DNA from 3 places in the Erwinia sp. TECH1 genome. Region 3 is predicted to be linked to each of the others. Evidence: riboswitches for the same ligand, from Rfam matches in the RefSeq annotation. Region 3 holds a riboswitch; each other region holds the start of a gene.
The links. A riboswitch is a leader RNA that binds a small molecule or an ion and turns the genes downstream of it on or off. The one in region 3 is predicted to bind thiamine pyrophosphate.
Positions count from the first base shown of each region.

Region 1 (5,532 bases), 2.7 Mb from region 3:
TGTAAAAGATGAGTGTCCCAGCGATCCCGCGGCACAATCTGCTGATTGACAGCCAGCGCGGTGCCAGAGTGGCTATGGGCAAGCTGCGCCAGCAGCGCGGTCAGCGTCAGCGGCGCGACAAAAACGTGCGGCTCATCATTAATGATGATGTTCACGATGGCCTCCGCATACCGGGCAGCCGGGGCTGCGCTCAAGGTCAAGCGTGCGCCAGGCCTGCGTTTTGCCGTCAAACAGCCGCAGCTTGCCGTCCAGCGCCGACGGCTGGCCGGCCAGCATCTTCAACGCTTCCAGCGCCTGCAGCGTGCCCATCACGCCGACCACCGGGCCGAGAACGCCTGCGGTGCGGCAGTTGCGCTGCGGCTCCGCTTTATCGGGCCACAGGCAGCAGTAGCAGCCACGCCGGAAAGGCGGGGTGATCGCCAGCAGCTGGCCGCCGAAACCGACCGCGCTGGCGCTGATCAGCGGCGTGCTGGCTGCGACGCAGGCGGCATTCACGGCGTGACGCGTCTGCATGTTGTCGCTGCAGTCCAGCACCAGATCGACCCGCTGCGCCGTTTCCTGCAGCGTGGCGGCATCCATACGCTGCTCAAGCGCTATAAACTCGACCTGAGGATTCAGCGCCTGCAAACGATCCTTCGCCAGCGTGGCCTTTGGCTGGCCGATATCGCTGCTGCGGTAGAGGATTTGACGCTGCAAATTGCTGATATGCACCCTGTCGTCATCGGCCAGCAGCAGCTTGCCCACGCCGGCTGCGGCAAGATACGTCGCAGCCGGCGAGCCTAAGCCGCCCAGGCCGACAATCAGCACGCTGGCCGCCAGCAGCTTTTCCTGCGCCTGCGGGCCAAACTCCTCCAGCAGCAGCTGGCGGCTGTAACGCATAAAATCGCCGTCGCTAAGCATCAAGCGGCCCTCCGCTTCCTGCCAGCGCCAGCAGCTGCGCGGTGGCGGCCTGCCAGTCTGCCGCCTGGGTAATGGCACTGACCACGGCGATACTGCCGACGCCGGTTGCCAGCACGTCTGGCGCCCGCGCCAGCGAGATGCCGCCGATAGCCACGGTTGAGACGTTCTGCAGGCGCCCGACATGCCGCTTCAGCTCCTGAAGCCCCTGAGGTGAAGAGGGCATAGCTTTAGTTTGCGTAGGAAAGACGTGTCCCAGCGCGATGTAGGATGGGCGCTCGGCCAGCGCGCGATCCAGTTCCGCGTCATCATGCGTGGATAACCCCAGCCGCAGCCCGGCGCGGTGGATCGCATCCAGATCGGCAATAGCCAGATCTTTTTGGCCCAGGTGTACGCCATAGGCGCCATGCTGAATCGCCAGCCGCCAGTAATCGTTGATAAACAGACGGGCCTGATAGCGTTTACCTAACTCGATGGCCGCGGCGATATCCTGTTCCACCGCCGCTTCCGGCAGATCTTTAATGCGCAGCTGGATAGTGCGCACGCCAGCCGCCAGCAAACGCTCGATCCAGATGACGCTGTCCACCACCGGATAAAGCCCCAGCCTGGCTGCCGTCAGGGGAAAAGCGCTACGGCTCATTATTTTTCCTCCTGCGTTAAGGCATCCATGGCATGGTAAAGCTCGCCGCCACGACGGCGGAACGTCTCTGACATCTCCGCCATGCCGATCGCTATCGGCTCTGCTTCCGCTTCCTGTTTTGCTGCGTATTCGCGGACTTCCTGGGTGATTTTCATCGAGCAGAATTTCGGGCCGCACATGGAGCAGAAGTGGGCAACCTTACCGGACTCCTGCGGCAGCGTTTCATCGTGGAAAGCGCGTGCGGTATGCGGATCCAGCGCCAGGTTGAACTGATCTTCCCAGCGGAATTCAAAACGCGCTTTCGACATGGCGTTGTCACGGATCTGCGCGCCGGGATGGCCTTTGGCAAGATCCGCCGCGTGGGCCGCGATCTTGTAGGTAATCAAACCTTGTTTGACATCTTCTTTATTCGGCAGGCCCAGATGTTCTTTCGGCGTAACGTAGCAGAGCATGGCGCAGCCGAACCAGCCAATCATCGCCGCGCCGATGCCGGAGGTAAAATGGTCGTAGCCAGGCGCGATATCGGTAGTCAGCGGGCCAAGCGTATAGAAAGGCGCCTCGTGGCAGTGTTCGAGCTGCTCGGTCATATTGCGTCTGATCATTTGCATCGGCACGTGTCCCGGCCCTTCAATCATCACCTGCACGTCATATTCCCAGGCGATTTTCGTCAGCTCGCCCAGCGTGCGCAGCTCGGCAAACTGCGCCTCGTCGTTGGCATCCTGTATTGAGCCAGGACGCAGGCCGTCACCCAGCGACAGCGAGACGTCGTAAGCGGCGCAGATCTCGCAAATGTCACTGAAGCGTTCGTAGAGAAAGCTTTCACGATGATGCGACAGGCACCACTTCGCCATAATGGAGCCGCCGCGCGAAACGATGCCGGTCAGGCGTTTCGCCGTCATCGGCACATAGCGCAGCAGCACGCCGGCATGGATGGTGAAGTAATCCACGCCCTGCTCAGCCTGCTCCAGCAGTGTGTCGCGGAATATTTCCCAGTTGAGGTCTTCCGCCACGCCGTTGACTTTTTCCAGCGCCTGATAGATCGGCACCGTACCAATCGGCAGCGGGCTGTTGCGCAGGATCCACTCGCGGGTTTCATGGATATTTCGCCCGGTGGAGAGGTCCATCACCGTATCCGCTCCCCAGCGTGCCGACCAGACCAGCTTTTCGACCTCTTCTTCAATCGAAGAACTGACCGCAGAGTTGCCGATATTGGCGTTGATCTTCACCAGGAAATTGCGGCCGATAATCATCGGCTCCGATTCAGGATGGTTGATATTGGCCGGGATAATCGCGCGTCCGGCAGCCACTTCCTGACGAACAAACTCGGCGGTGATATTTTCCGGCAGCCGCGCGCCAAAATCCTGTCCCGGATGCTGCTGCAACAGCACCTCGCTGCGAACGCGCTCGCGGCCCATGTTTTCGCGCAGCGCGATAAATTCCATTTCCGGCGTGATAATGCCCTGGCGCGCGTAGTGCAGCTGCGTGACGCGGCGACCAGCCTGGGCGCGGCGCGGCCGCGGCAGATTCTCAAAGCGCAGATGATCAAGCCCTTCGTCCGCCAGACGCTGCTGCGTATAAACGGAGCTTAATTGCTCAATCGGTTGCGTATCGGCGCGCTCTGCAATCCAGCTTTCCCGCAGCCTGGCGATACCGGCACGCACGTCAATAGCGGCGTCGGGATCGCCATAAGGGCCGGCGGTATCGTAAACCGGCACCGGTTCGTTTTCTTCAAACTGTGGATTGTCTTTGCCGCCGCCGGTCAGGGTGGGCGAGAGCTGAATTTCACGCATGGGAACGCGCAGATCGGCTCGCGAACCGGTCAGATAAATGCGTCTGGAATTGGGGAAAGCAGTGCCCTGTAAAGCAGCGATAAACTGCTGCGCTTCAGCGCGCTGTTCGCGGCGGTTGGATTTCTTAACCTGGGTAGACATAGCAAGTTCCTGACTTAAGGGAAATTTGCTTGTCCGGAGTTCGGAGGAGTAAGCGCAGAGCCGATGGCCCTGACCTGGATCTTTACTCTTGTTCCCTTCGCAGGTTCTAACCTGATCAGGTTCCGCGGATCCCGAATTAACGGTCTCAGCCCCGAGGGGCACTCCGACAAGAAGAAGTCTGGCTTTCGCCAGAGGCAATCATGCGATTGCCTTTTCAGCATAAAGGGGCGTTATGGAAAGCTCAAGGGATTAAACAGTTAACTTTTCAGGCAGGACGAGCCATCGCAGAGTCATTAGCGGCGGACTTATCCGCATACTTCTCCAGCGCCAGCTGAATAAATTTATCTTCCAGGGTGAAGCGGGCTTCCAGCGCTTCGCCGACGATCGACAGCGCCTGCTGGAACTCCAGATAGTTATCGTGATCGATGGCGTTTTCCAGATGGGCGTCGTAAATCGCCATAATCTGTTCGGTATTCGCCTGTAGCGAAGGATAAATCAGCGCCGCTTTGGCCAGCTGGTCGGTGCCTTCCATTTCCTGAATAAACCGTTCGTACGCCGTGAAGTGGCCGGTTGAGAGATAATCAACCAGGCTTTGACAGAAGTTATCCAGCGCCTCTTCGTCGAGCGTAGTCAGCGATTCTTTGTTAGGCTTCATGCCAACCATTTGATAATAAGCAACTAACAACTGCTTGCGTGAGTGAAGGCAAAAGTCTACCAGTTCGCTGCATCCGCCTACGCGTGAGGCCAAAACTTCCAGCTGGTCAAGCATGAGTGACTCCAAAAGTGTTATTTTAACTGTCTATCCCAATCCGGTAAGTGCGTGAAGTGAGGATGAGCAATTTATGGAACTTGAGATTTCAAGCGTAGACGCTGGCTGGTGGATTGTCAGCCATGAACAGAAACTTTGGCTGCCAAAAGGTCAATTACCGTACGGAAACGCACAAGATTTAGGCCTGGCCGGCTCGAAAGGCGCGCTGATTGGCGAATGGCAGGGCGAACCTGTACGGCTGATTAGCGAAAATCGTCCGGAAGGGATGGCGTCGCTGCGGCAGCTGCTCGATCAGGATCCCGCCCTGTTTCAGCTGGCGGGACGCGGCATCCAGCTGGCCGAATTTTATCGCTCGCATCAGTGGTGCGGCTACTGTGGACACGCGATGCATCGCAGCAAAACGGAATGGGCCTGCCTGTGTGGCCACTGCCGCCAGCGCTATTATCCGCAAATTGCGCCCTGCATCATCGTGGCCATTCGTCGCGGCGATGAAATCCTGCTGGCTCAGCATACCCGACACCGCAACGGCATCTACACGGTGCTGGCGGGTTTTGTGGAGGTAGGCGAAACGCTGGAGCAAACCGTAGCGCGCGAGGTGATGGAGGAGAGCGGCATCAAGGTGAAAAACCTGCGCTATGTTTCCTCGCAGCCCTGGCCTTTCCCGCAGTCATTGATGATGGCGTTTATGGCCGACTACGACAGCGGCGAGATCAACATTGATCCCAAAGAGCTGCTGGATGCCAACTGGTATCGCTACGACGCCTTGCCACAGCTGCCGCCGGCGGGAACGGTGGCCCGTCGGCTGATAGAAGACACCGTCGCGCTCTGCCGCGCCGCTGCGGAATAACTGATATACTGTGCGTCTGAATGAAAAAGAGTCCTGAAGATGAGTGAACTGAAGAACGATCGTTATTTGCGTGCTCTGCTGCGTCAGCCGGTAGACGTTACGCCCGTATGGATGATGCGTCAGGCCGGACGGTATTTGCCGGAGTACAAGGCGACGCGCGCCCAGGCCGGCGACTTTATGTCGCTGTGTAAAAATGCTGAGCTGGCCTGTGAAGTCACGCTGCAACCGCTGCGTCGCTACGCGCTGGATGCGGCGATCCTCTTCTCTGATATCCTGACCATCCCTGATGCGATGGGGCTGGGACTCTATTTTGAAGCTGGCGAAGGCCCGCGCTTCTCCTCGCCTGTGACCTGCCGTGCGGACGTCGAAAAACTGCCCGTGTTCGATCCCGAACAGGAGCTGGGCTACGTGATGAATGCGGTGCGCACCATTCGTAAAAATTTACAGG
Region 1 covers NZ_JBSRZK010000001.1:456,758-462,289, forward strand. Annotated here, with positions in the region: gene thiS (sulfur carrier protein ThiS) at 1-155, opposite strand, end outside; gene ACVWZ0_RS02010 (HesA/MoeB/ThiF family protein) at 139-900, opposite strand; gene thiE (thiamine phosphate synthase) at 893-1,537, opposite strand; gene thiC (phosphomethylpyrimidine synthase ThiC) at 1,537-3,468, opposite strand; TPP riboswitch at 3,544-3,644, opposite strand; gene rsd (sigma D regulator) at 3,734-4,237, opposite strand; gene nudC (NAD(+) diphosphatase) at 4,311-5,084, shown strand; gene hemE (uroporphyrinogen decarboxylase) at 5,124-5,532, shown strand, end outside.
Region 1: linked by a shared signal. The riboswitch ahead of thiC (phosphomethylpyrimidine synthase ThiC) and the one ahead of thiM (hydroxyethylthiazole kinase) in region 3 are both predicted to bind thiamine pyrophosphate.

Region 2 (5,532 bases), 2.1 Mb from region 3:
GGATCCAGCGCCGAGAACGGTTCGTCCAGCAGCAGGATCGGCTGCTGGCGCACCAGGCAACGGGCCAGCGCGGCGCGCTGACGCTGCCCGCCGGAAAGCTCGCCCGGCAGACGGGGCAGATAGTCTTCCAGACCGACCCTCTCCGCAATCGTCTGCAAGCTTCGCTGCTGTTCCGCCGTCAGCCGCAGCCCCGGATGCAGCCCCAGCCCGATATTTTGCGCTACGGTAAGATGGGGAAACAGGTTATTTTCCTGAAACAGCATGGAAACCGGCCGCCTGGCCGGCGGCGTAGCGCGATGATCTTCGCCGTTCAGCCGCAGTTCGCCACTGTCGGCGGTAAGAAAACCCGCTACCAGGCTCAGCAGGGTGCTTTTACCTGCGCCGCTGGGGCCAAGTATCGCCAGGCGCTCCCCGGCCTGCATCGACAGGGAAAAGCGCATCGGCAGATGCTGGTAGATCCAGGTAAGGTTAGTCAACGTCAGCATGGCGTCCCGGCAGTTTTTCAATCAGGGTAAACAAAAGAAAGCAGAGCAGCAGCAGCAGCAGCGCGGTCACCGCGCCATCTTCGCTGCGATAGGCGCCCATCTGCTGGTAAAGCCAGAACGGCAGGGTGCGGAAATCTTCATTGCCGAACAGCGCCACCACGCCGAAATCGCCGACCGACAGCACGCTGGCAAACGCCAGCGCCTGCGCCAGCGGCCGTTTTAACGCGCGCAGCTCGATCAGCCGCAGACGGTTCAGCCCGCGAATATCCAGCGCCAGACAAAGGCGGCTGTAGCGCTCGGCGATATCGCGCAAAGGATTTTCCAGCACTTTCATCGCGTAGGGCACGGCCATCAGCGCATTGGTAAAGATAACAATGCCGTCCGCAGACTGCGGCAGACCGAGGGTATCGTTCAGCAACAGGAAAAAACCGGTCGCCAGCACGATCCCCGGCATCGCCAGGATCAGCATCCCGCTCAGCTCCATCAGCTGGCCCGCGAAAGGCTGCTGGCGCAGGCGCAGCTCGCGGCTGCTCCACAGCAGCATCGTGGTCAGCAGCACGCAGAGCACGCCGGCGCCCAGGGCGATGCGTAGCGAGGTAAAGGTCGCCTGCCAGAGCGCGGGCTGTTGCAGGACGCTAAACAGGTTGCTGTTCAGGCCGCTGGCAGTCACGGCCAACAGCGGCGGCGCGATCAGCAGCAGCAGCAGCAACAGCAGTACGCCGTCCAGCAGCTTCGCGCCCGGCGCTTCCTGCTTATCCCGCCAGCCTTGCAGATGAGTGGTGCCTGACGGCAGCGCTTTACTCAGCCGCTGGCTCAGCAACACCAGGCTCAGGCAGCAGATCATTTGCAGCAGCGCCAGTAAGGCGGCGCGGCCGGGATCGTAATCAAAATTCAGCGCCTGAAAAATCGCCAGCTCGATAGTGGTGGCCTTAGGGCCGCCGCCCAGCGCCAGCACGGTGGCGAAGCTGGCGAAGCAGAGCATAAAGATCAGCGAGCCGACCGGCAGCAGCTGGCGCCGCAGCCAGGGCCACTCAACCAGGCGAAACTGATGCCAGCCCGTGACGCCCAGCTGCGCGGCCAGCTGGCGCTGTTCGGTGGGGATTTGCTCCAGCGTTTGCAGTAGCAGCCTGGCGGCCAGCGGCAGGTTAAAAAAGACGTGCGCCAACAAAATGCCCTGCAAACCATAAGGCGTAAAGTGATAGTCCACGCCCAGCCAGGCGCACAGCGACGCCAGCCATCCCGTACGCCCGTAAACGCTGAGGATACCGAATACCGCCACCAGCACCGGCAGCACCAGCGTCATCGCGCAAAGGCGCAGCACGAGTTGCCTGCCCGGAAAGCGGCGGCGATACAACGCCCGCGCCAGCGGCACGGCGGGCGTCAGCGCCAGCAAAGCGGAGAGAAACGCCTGCCAGAAGGAAAAGCGGAGGACGTGCCACAGATAGCTGTCTTCCCAAAGCGCGCGGGCGCTGACCGGCGCGTTGCGCCCCAGCGCGATAAAGGCGAGCAGCGCCACGGCGACCAGCAGCGTGGCGGCCAGGCAGCCAGGAACGAGGCTGCCTGAAGGCTGATAGCTGGCTAGCGGCTGACGGCGCGTTGCCATTCGCTGATCCATTGGCTGCGATGGCTGGCGACGTCCTGCGACGAATATTGCAGCGTGGTTTTCGGCAGGGTCAGCGTGTCAAAGCCTGCCGGCAGCTTGCCCGCCACGGCGGGATACATCCAGTTGCCCTGCGGAATGGTCTGCTGGAAAGGCTGAGCCAGTATAAACTGCATAAACTTCTGCGCCAGCTGCGGCTGTTTACTGGTTTTAAGCTGCCCGGCGACTTCCACCTGGAGGTAATGACCTTCACTAAAGTCGGCAGCGGCATACTGCGTTTTTTTCTCGGCAATCAAATGATAAGCGGGTGAGGTGGTGTAGCTCAGCACCATGTCGGCTTCGCCCTTCAGAAACAGGCCGTAAGCCTCGCTCCAGCCTTTGGTCACGGTCACGGTTTTCTGCGCCAGCTTCTGCCAGGCGGCGGGCGCGTTATCGCCATAGACTTTCTGCATCCACAGCAGCAGGCCCAGTCCCGGCGTGCTGGTGCGCGGATCTTCGTAGATAATTTTCAGCGGCTGACTGCCCTCGACCAGCTCTTTCAGGCTTTTGGGCGGGTTTTGCAGTTTAGTTTTGTCATAGACAAAGGCGAACCAGCCGTAGTCGTAGGGAACGAAAGTGCTGTTTGACCAGCCGCCCGGCACGGTGACGCTGCGCGTATCGACGCCGCTGGCGGCAAACAGTCCGGTTTTTTCCGCCGCGTCCAGCAGGTTGTTATCCAGCCCCAGCACCACGTCGGCGCGGCTGTTTTTCCCTTCCATACGCAGGCGGTTCAGCAGCGCGACGCCGTCGGGCAGGGCGACATAGCGCAGCTCGCAGCCGCAGTCGGCCTCAAAAGCCTTTTTAATGGCCGGACCGGGTCCCCATTCGGAAGAGAAGGAGTCATAGGTATAAACCGTCAGCGCGGGTTTGGCGGCAACGGCGGAAAGCGAGCAGAGCAGCAGCAGAGGCAGGATTTTTTTTAGCACCTGGAGTTCCTTGAGGGTCAGGCGACGCGCGATCTGAGCAGGTGAAGCACTCTCAAATCCCTACGCCGGTATTAGCCGGGTCAGGTTCGACGGGTTTATCTCAGCGTCGGCCAATGCCGCGCACCCCGTTGAGAACGGCTTATTCTAATGATTTCTACAGGGTAGCGAAAGCATCATGATTCGGGCGGTGCAAACCACGCGGACTTGAAGTCAAACCAGCCCAGCGTATTCATGCGCACCCCGCGCATACTGCGTTCGCCTTCCAGCAGCAGCCAGTGATGGAAAAGCGGATGAAAGTAGCAGTCGGCTGTCAGCTGCCTGCTCCAGTCGGCCAGCGGGAGCTGCTGTTCGCGCCAGCGCTGCGCATCCTGCTGCCAGTCAATCGGCACGCAGTGTTGCAGCAGCGGGATCTCATACAGCAGGGCAAACAGCGAAAACTCCAGCGGCAGCGTAAAGTTAGCGCTGCCCAGCCAGATGTCGCTTTCCGCCTCGCCCTGATGCCAGCTGGCGTAATCGACCTGCTTCGTAACCAGCGTCACCCCTTGCGCAGCCAGCAGCGGCTGGAGCAAATTAGCAATAGCCTGATGCTCAAGATGATCGCCATACCAGGTCAGCGTAAGCGAGGTCAGGCCCGTCGGCTTTTCCGGCGCGTCCAGATCGCGTCGATGATGCCAGCGCGGCAGCAGCCCGTAGGCCGGAAACCAGTAGCGCTGATAGCCCGCTCCGGCACGGTTCAGCAACGCTATCGGGTTGGCGATGGCGCTGACCCAGCGACGGATCTGCTCGTCCCGTCCCAGCGGCGAACGCTGGTCGAACAGCAGAAAATAGCAGCCTTCTTCAAGGCGGCTCTCTTCCGATTTTTCATCCAGGCTGCCGCCTTCCAGCCTGACGCCGGAATAGACCAGCTCCTCGCTGATTTCCGGTAATACCCAGATGTTGACCTCATCAAGCAGCGCGCGGTAGCCGAAATAGGCGTCGAAGGCTTCGATCTTAAGCTGGCTCTGCTGATTACGCACCACGGCATAGGGCCCGGTGCCGACGGGCTGACGGCTGAAATCGGGCAGAAAAGGCCACTCTTTCGGCACGATCAGCGCGCCGACGCCCGCCAGCAGCCACGGCAGCCAGCGGTCGGGCTGGTGCAGATGAATATCCAGCGTCCAGGGCGTGGAAGAGTGAATACGGACGATATTGGCGAAAAGCGGCTGCGTCCGCGCGCGTTCCAGCGTGGCGATCACATCCGCCATCTCCAGCTCGCGTCCGTGATGGAAATGCACCGCAGGGCGTAAATAGAAGCGCCAGTGCAGCGAAGAAACCGACTGCCAGTGGTGGGCGATATCCGGCTCGATTTCCCCGTTTTCCTCATTTATGCGCGTCAGGCCGCTGAAGATCTGCCGGGCCAGATGCGTTTCCGAACGACGCAACGCGGTGGCGGGATTCAGGTTCAGCAGCGAGCGATAATAGAGCACCCGCAGGATATGTTTTCCCTGGCGAAAGCTGCGGCCGAGATGAGAGAGCAGCATCTGCCGCACGGTATTTTTATCGCCGACCAGCTGCACCAGCTGATCGATGCGATCCTGCTCCAGCAGGTCTTCCGCGCGCTGCTGCTGCAGCGCCAGGCCCGTATAGTGAAACGTCAGCTTCGAGCGCTTGCCGCGCCCGGCTTCTGCCTGCCAGGTTAGCCAGCCCGCCTGCTGCATGGCGCCAAGCAGGTTACGCATATGGCGACGCGAACAGCTAAGCTGGAGCGCCAGCTGGTCGAGCGTGGTTTCCTGCGGCTGGCCCTCGCAGCTCTGCCAGAGCCGGATAAACTGCTGCTGTAAACGCGTTGATTGCATAAAAGGGGAACTCTTGCTGAAAAGTCGCCTGTTTTTCTTGCCCTATATTAAGGCAATACTGGTTAGCGATGAAAGTGCGGGAGGCATTCTTTTGAATGGCGCGCTTTCAAGACTTTATATCTGAGTAAGGTGTGCTTTCACCAGCCAGCAGGCGTCTTGCCCGCTGGCTTTTTTCATTTCCCGTTTTCTTCTATGCTTGCTGTTTGCGCCCGCGTGCGGGCCTCTTTATTTGCAAGGGATGTGGTATGAAATCGTTGCTTACGCGTCAACGTCGTATTAACCCGGTTTACCTCGCTTTTATGGCTGTCTCTTTTATGGTGGGTATCGCGGGGGCGCTACAGGCGCCAACGCTGAGCCTGTTTCTGACGCGCGAAGTGGGCGAGCGGCCATTCTGGGTGGGGCTGTTTTATACCGTGAACGCAATTGCCGGTATTGCGGTCAGCCTGCTGCTGGCGAAACGATCGGACAACCGTGGCGATCGACGTATGCTGATCCTCTTTTGCTGTCTGATGGCGACAGGCAACGCGCTGCTGTTCGCTTTTAACCGCGATTATCTGACGCTGATCACTTTTGGCGTGCTGCTGTCAGCGTTGGCCAGCGTCGCCATGCCGCAAATTTTTGCGCTGGCGCGCGAGTATGCGGACAGC
Region 2 covers NZ_JBSRZK010000001.1:1,032,073-1,037,604, forward strand. Annotated here, with positions in the region: gene thiQ (thiamine ABC transporter ATP-binding protein ThiQ) at 1-485, opposite strand, end outside; gene thiP (thiamine/thiamine pyrophosphate ABC transporter permease ThiP) at 469-2,088, opposite strand; gene thiB (thiamine ABC transporter substrate binding subunit) at 2,064-3,050, opposite strand; TPP riboswitch at 3,090-3,188, opposite strand; gene sgrR (HTH-type transcriptional regulator SgrR) at 3,224-4,885, opposite strand; gene ACVWZ0_RS04775 (sugar efflux transporter) at 5,131-5,532, shown strand, end outside.
Region 2: linked by a shared signal. The riboswitch ahead of thiB (thiamine ABC transporter substrate binding subunit) and the one ahead of thiM (hydroxyethylthiazole kinase) in region 3 are both predicted to bind thiamine pyrophosphate.

Region 3 (5,532 bases):
CCGCGAAAAAGTCGGCCATTACTACGCGCTGTTACTGAAGTTGGGCGCGAAAGAAACGGTCAGGCAGGTTATCGGCTGACCGCCGCTTAATGGCAAAAGAACTGGCGCTGGCGCAGCAGGCTGATTAGACTGGCTGTTTCCAGCGTCAGGCTTCGCGACGCACTAATGAAATGAAAATTGCCGCATGTCTACTGCCTATATCATTACCGCCAGCGAACCAGTCAATCAGCAAATCTATCGCTTTTTACGCCAGGATATTGTGACCTGCGTGATTTCACCGGGTGCCTTACTGTCTGAAAAAGAGGTTTCTGCCCGTTTCAGCGTCTCGCGCCAGCCGGTGCGGGAAGCCTTTATTAAGCTGGCCGAGGCCGATCTGGTGCAAATTCTGCCGCAGCGCGGCACCTTTGTGCGCAAGATTTCTGCGCGACGCGTTGCCGACGGCCGTTTTATTCGTGAAGCGGTGGAAACGGCGGTAATAAGGCGAGCGGCGACGGAAGCGACCCCAGAGGCGCTGGCCCGGCTGGAGCATAATTTGCGCCTGCAAAAGCTGTCTGCGGAGCGCAACGACAGCCAGGCGTTTTTGCTGCTGGATGATGAGTTCCACCGCCTTATCGCGCAGAGCATCAACTGTGAGCTGGCATGGGAAACGGTAGAAAATATCAAGGCGACGATGGATCGCGTGCGCTTCCTGACCCTCAGTAAGGTTTCGCCGCCGGAAAGCCTGATCAATCAGCATGAAGAGATCCTGCAGGCGCTGCTGGCGAAAGACGCCGACGCCGCCGAACGGGCGCTGCGGCATCATTTGCAGGAGATGATTTTTTCCATCACGCCGATTGCAGAGCAAAACGGCGCGTGGTTTGAACAGGAGTAATCCTGCCGGGCTGGCGAGCGGTTCCGGCCGTCAGCGTCCTTCCACCCGCGCGTCTCATCACTACCGCTACACGCGCCGGTTCAGCCGTAACGTTTTCGCTCGTCGATGCACTACTAATCATCCTCTCCCGGCCCGTCAGCAGTTTGCCCGCTGATAGCGTTCCAGCGCGCTACCACCAGCGGTAGAAATGATGCACCGGGCCAATGCCTTTACCCACTTCCAGCGTATCTGCGTGCTGCAATGCGCCCTGCAGCCACTGTTTCGCTGCGCTTACCGTACCCGGCCAGCTGGTATGACGCGGGCGCAGCGCGGCCAGCGCGGAAGAAAGCGTGCAGCCGGTGCCGTGCGTATTTTTAGTCGGCACGCGCGGCGCGGTAAAGCGCTCTTCTCCTTCCGGGGTCAGCAGCCAGTCCGGGCTTTCGTTGTCGCTCAGGTGGCCGCCTTTCATCAGCACCGCCTGACAGCCCAGCGCCAGCAGCGCCCTGCCCTGTTGCAGCATCTCCTGTTCGTTGCGGGCCGGTGAGCACTCCAGCAGCGCAGCGGCTTCCGGCAGATTCGGCGTGATAATGGAAACCTGCGGCAGCAGTTTTTCCCGCAGCGTCGCCACGGCCCGCCCGGAAAGCAGCGGATCGCCGCTTTTCGCCAGCATCACCGTATCCAACACCCGCCAGGGGATCGCCGCCTTTGCCAGCCCTTCTGCTACCGCCTCCACAATATCGCTGTCCTGCAACATACCGATTTTGACGCTGTCGATGCGCACGTCGCTTAATACCGAGGCTAGCTGGGCCGAAACAAAATCGGCCGCCACGGGATAGACGGCCTGCACGCCGCAGGTGTTCTGCGCCACCAGCGCGGTGATCACGCTGGTACCGTAGGCTTCAAGCGCGGAGAACGTTTTCAGATCGGCCTGGATCCCGGCTCCGCCGCTGGGATCCGTACCGGCGATGGTCAATGCGTTGACTCTCATACCGCCTCCTTGTACAGACGGTAGAGCGCATCGAGAAACAGCGGTTCAAAGGTGCCCGGCCCGTTGGCCGCCGCCGCCGCCTGCTCGCCCGCCTGGCTCATTACCCGACAGGCGGCAGCGATATGCAGCAGCCTGTCGCCCGGCAGTGCGCAAAATGCGGCCACCACGGCGGAGAGCGCGCAGCCCGTGCCGACCACGCGCGTCATCAGCGGAGAGCCGCCCGATACCGCCAGCAGCCGCCGTCCATCGGTGACGTAATCCGTTTCGCACGTCACGGCAACCACCGCGCCGCTGGACTGCGCCAGCTGAATAGCGGCCTCCAGCGCGGCGGAAGGATGATGCTGGCTGTCGACGCCGCGACCGGAAACCGCCTGTCGGGCCAGCGCCATAATTTCAGAGGCGTTGCCGCGAATGGCGGCAGGACGGAATGCCAGCAGCCGCTGGCAAAAATCGCTGCGAAAAGTCAGCGCGCCGACGGCAACCGGATCCAGCGTCCACGGTCGGCCTGCCGCCGTCGCTCCCTGCACCGCGGCCAGCATCGCTTCGCTACGTGCAGCGGTCAGCGTGCCGACGTTGATCAGCACGGCATCGGCAATGGCGCTGAACTGTGCCGCTTCCACAGGTTCAGTCACCATCGCGGGCGACGCGTCCAGCGCCAGCAGCACGTTAGCCGTCAGGCTTTGTACCACATCATTGGTCAGGCAGTGAACCAGCGGCGACCGCTGGCGGAACAGAGCAAGAGACGCGGCCGGGCTGGCCGTATAGTGAGTAGGTTGGATCATAGCGCTCCCAACCGGCGATCAAGAAGGCGATGCGATAAAGCATCTGACTTCCCTCCGCTGGCATTATCCAGTTCAGGTTCAACGGGTATTTCTCAGCCTTCACAAGGAAGGGCACCCCGAGTCGTAGTGCTTGCCAGCATAGGGAAACGCGCTGTTTTACGCAAGCGCGGAACGGCTTGCTAACGCAGATAGCGCCAGGGTTTACACTGCTGCCAGCGCCAGCGCCAGCAGCAGCAGCGGCGGACGGCATGGATTGGCGGCCTGGCCTGGGATTACACGCTGCCGATAGTCCCTGGCACCCTGCATCTGGGCATGGACATGCACTGGCTTCATCGTCCGGCAGGCCAGGGCAAAGTAACCGTTAGCGATGGCCACAACCGTGACGCCTTCCGTACCGGCAACGGCGGCGATGCGCTGGCTGTGCAAGCGGAGGCCAGGCTGGCCGTTACCGACAATGTGACCTTCTCCACCCGCCTCAACCATCAGCGCAGGCTGCAACGGGAAGGCGCCAACGACTGGCTGCTGGCTGGCGGCGTGACGGTGAATTTCTGATTATTTTCCGGCGGTCTCTTTTGCCGCCGGGAATTTTTGCGTCATACTCTCCGATCCCGTAGCGGCTTTTGATAAAGTCCGCCCATTCGCTAATCTGAACGCCATCCCTGTCCTGACGAGAAGTAAGATGACAAGACCGCTTAATGAACAATACGGCATCAGCGTCGCGGCGCTGCAAATGCTGCACTATCTGCAACAGATAGCGCGCGGCGATCGTGCCTTTACCATTCAGGATACCGTGCTGAATAGCCGCTGTAACGTTACGCCCCCCGACAATTTCCGCCTGCTGGATCAGCTTTTTGAAGCGGGCAAAATCGATTATGACTATCGCGGCACGGGCATTGAGGGCGAAAGACACGTAAAGCCCGTCTGGGGAGAGAACGGATGACGGTACGCGCCTTTACCGAAGCCGACCGCCCTTTTCTGCGCACGCTGTTTCTGGCCGCCCGCAAGGCGAACTGGCACTGGCTTGACGGCAGCGCCTGGCAGCTGGAGGATTTCGACCGCGTAACGCTGGGCGAACGCATCCTGGTCGCCGAGCACGACGGCCACCGCACGGGCTTTGCCGCGCTGCTGCCCGCCGATAATTTTTTGCACAGTTTATTTGTCGACCCGGCGTGTCAGGGTCAGGGTATTGGCAGCGAGCTGCTGGAGGCGGTGCAGGCCGGCTTCACGTCGACCGGCGCGCTAAAGTGCCTTAAGGCAAACGACCGGGCGCTGGCTTTTTATCAGGGTCACGGCTGGCAGGTTATCAGCAGCGGTGAAGGCGAACAGGGAGAATATCTGCTGCTGCACTACGTGCTGTAAAAGAAAACGGGCGCCTGGTGCGCCCGTATCGCACATTTGCCGTCAGACTACACGGAAAGCGATATCGTCCGGGATCACTTCGCCATCCCAGTAGAGCTGTGCGGCGACCTGGCCTGCCAGCTGGCGATACAGCCAGGTAAATTCGCTGTCGGGACGGCGCACCACCGTCGGCATTCCGTCGTCCAGATCCTCGCGCAGCGTGATGTGCAGCGGCAGCTGGCTCAGCAGGCGCGTGTGATACTGTTCCGCCAGCGCCAGCGCGCCGCCGCTGCCGAAAATCGGCTCGTGATGACCGCAGTTGCTGCACACGTGCACGCTCATGTTCTCGACGATGCCCAGCACCGGCACGCTGACCTTTTCAAACATCACAATCCCCTTACGGGCGTCGATCAGCGCGATATCCTGCGGCGTGGTCACCACCAGCGCGCCGGTCACCGGCACGTTTTGCGCCAGCGTCAGCTGAATATCGCCCGTGCCTGGCGGCATATCCAGGATCAGGTAGTCCAGATCCGGCCACAGCGTTTCGTTCAGCAGCTGCATCAGCGCCTTGCTGGCCATCGGCCCGCGCCACACCATCGCGTTGTCATCGGTCACCAGATAGCCGATAGAGTTGGTCGCCAGCCCGTGCGCCATAATCGGCGCCATATGCGTACCGTCCGGCGAGGTAGGCCGTTCGTTTTGCGTGCCGAGCATATCAGGGATCGACGGGCCATAGATATCCGCATCCAGCAGGCCGACTTTCGCGCCTTCGGCCATCAGCGCCAGCGCCAGGTTGACCGCCGTGCTGGATTTGCCGACGCCGCCCTTGCCGGAGCTGACGGCAATAATATTTTTCACGCCCTTTACGCCTGGCTGGTTCTTCACCCTTTTCAGCGTGGCGATATCCAGGCTCAGCTTCCAGCTGATGGCGGTGGCATTAGTCAGGCGCAGCAGCTCCGCGCTGGCGCTCTCCTTTAAGGCTTCAAAGCCGCTGTGCCAGGCGAAAGGCATCAGCAGTTCAATATGCAGGGTGTTGTCCAGCATTGCGCAATGGTGCAGCGCCTTCAGCGCGGTGAGGTTGCGCTGTAGCGTCGGATGTTCAAACGTGGTTAAAACGCCCATCACTATCGCGCGCAGCGCTTCAGGTGAATGTTGGGATTGAGGCATCATCCCGGCTCCTTTTTTTCTGTGACGTTATTCAGAGCATATCAGATAAGGCTGTCGGCGGCAGGCAGTAAAAAACGGCACGGTCGGCGCGGCGTTGTTTACGCAGGCCGGGCCTTTCGGGTAACATCGGAACCCCCTATTTTAAACAGGTATAGCAAGTCTCACTATGACTCAAGTCGCGAAAAAAATATTGGTAACGTGCGCACTCCCTTACGCCAACGGTTCTATTCATCTCGGCCACATGCTCGAGCATATCCAGGCGGATATTTGGGTCCGTTACCAGCGAATGCGCGGCAACGAGGTTTACTTCATCTGCGCCGACGATGCGCACGGTACGCCGATCATGCTGAAAGCTCAGCAGATGGGCATTGCGCCTGAGCAGATGATTGCCGAGATGAGTCAGGAAC
Region 3 covers NZ_JBSRZK010000001.1:3,170,633-3,176,164, forward strand. Annotated here, with positions in the region: gene ACVWZ0_RS14910 (mannitol dehydrogenase family protein) at 1-79, shown strand, start outside; gene ACVWZ0_RS14915 (GntR family transcriptional regulator) at 185-871, shown strand; gene thiD (bifunctional hydroxymethylpyrimidine kinase/phosphomethylpyrimidine kinase) at 1,041-1,838, opposite strand; gene thiM (hydroxyethylthiazole kinase) at 1,835-2,620, opposite strand; TPP riboswitch at 2,653-2,749, opposite strand; gene ACVWZ0_RS14930 (hypothetical protein) at 2,822-2,944, opposite strand; gene ACVWZ0_RS14935 (hypothetical protein) at 2,939-3,172, shown strand; gene ACVWZ0_RS14940 (hypothetical protein) at 3,300-3,560, shown strand; gene ACVWZ0_RS14945 (GNAT family N-acetyltransferase) at 3,557-3,979, shown strand; gene apbC (iron-sulfur cluster carrier protein ApbC) at 4,022-5,128, opposite strand; gene metG (methionine--tRNA ligase) at 5,292-5,532, shown strand, end outside.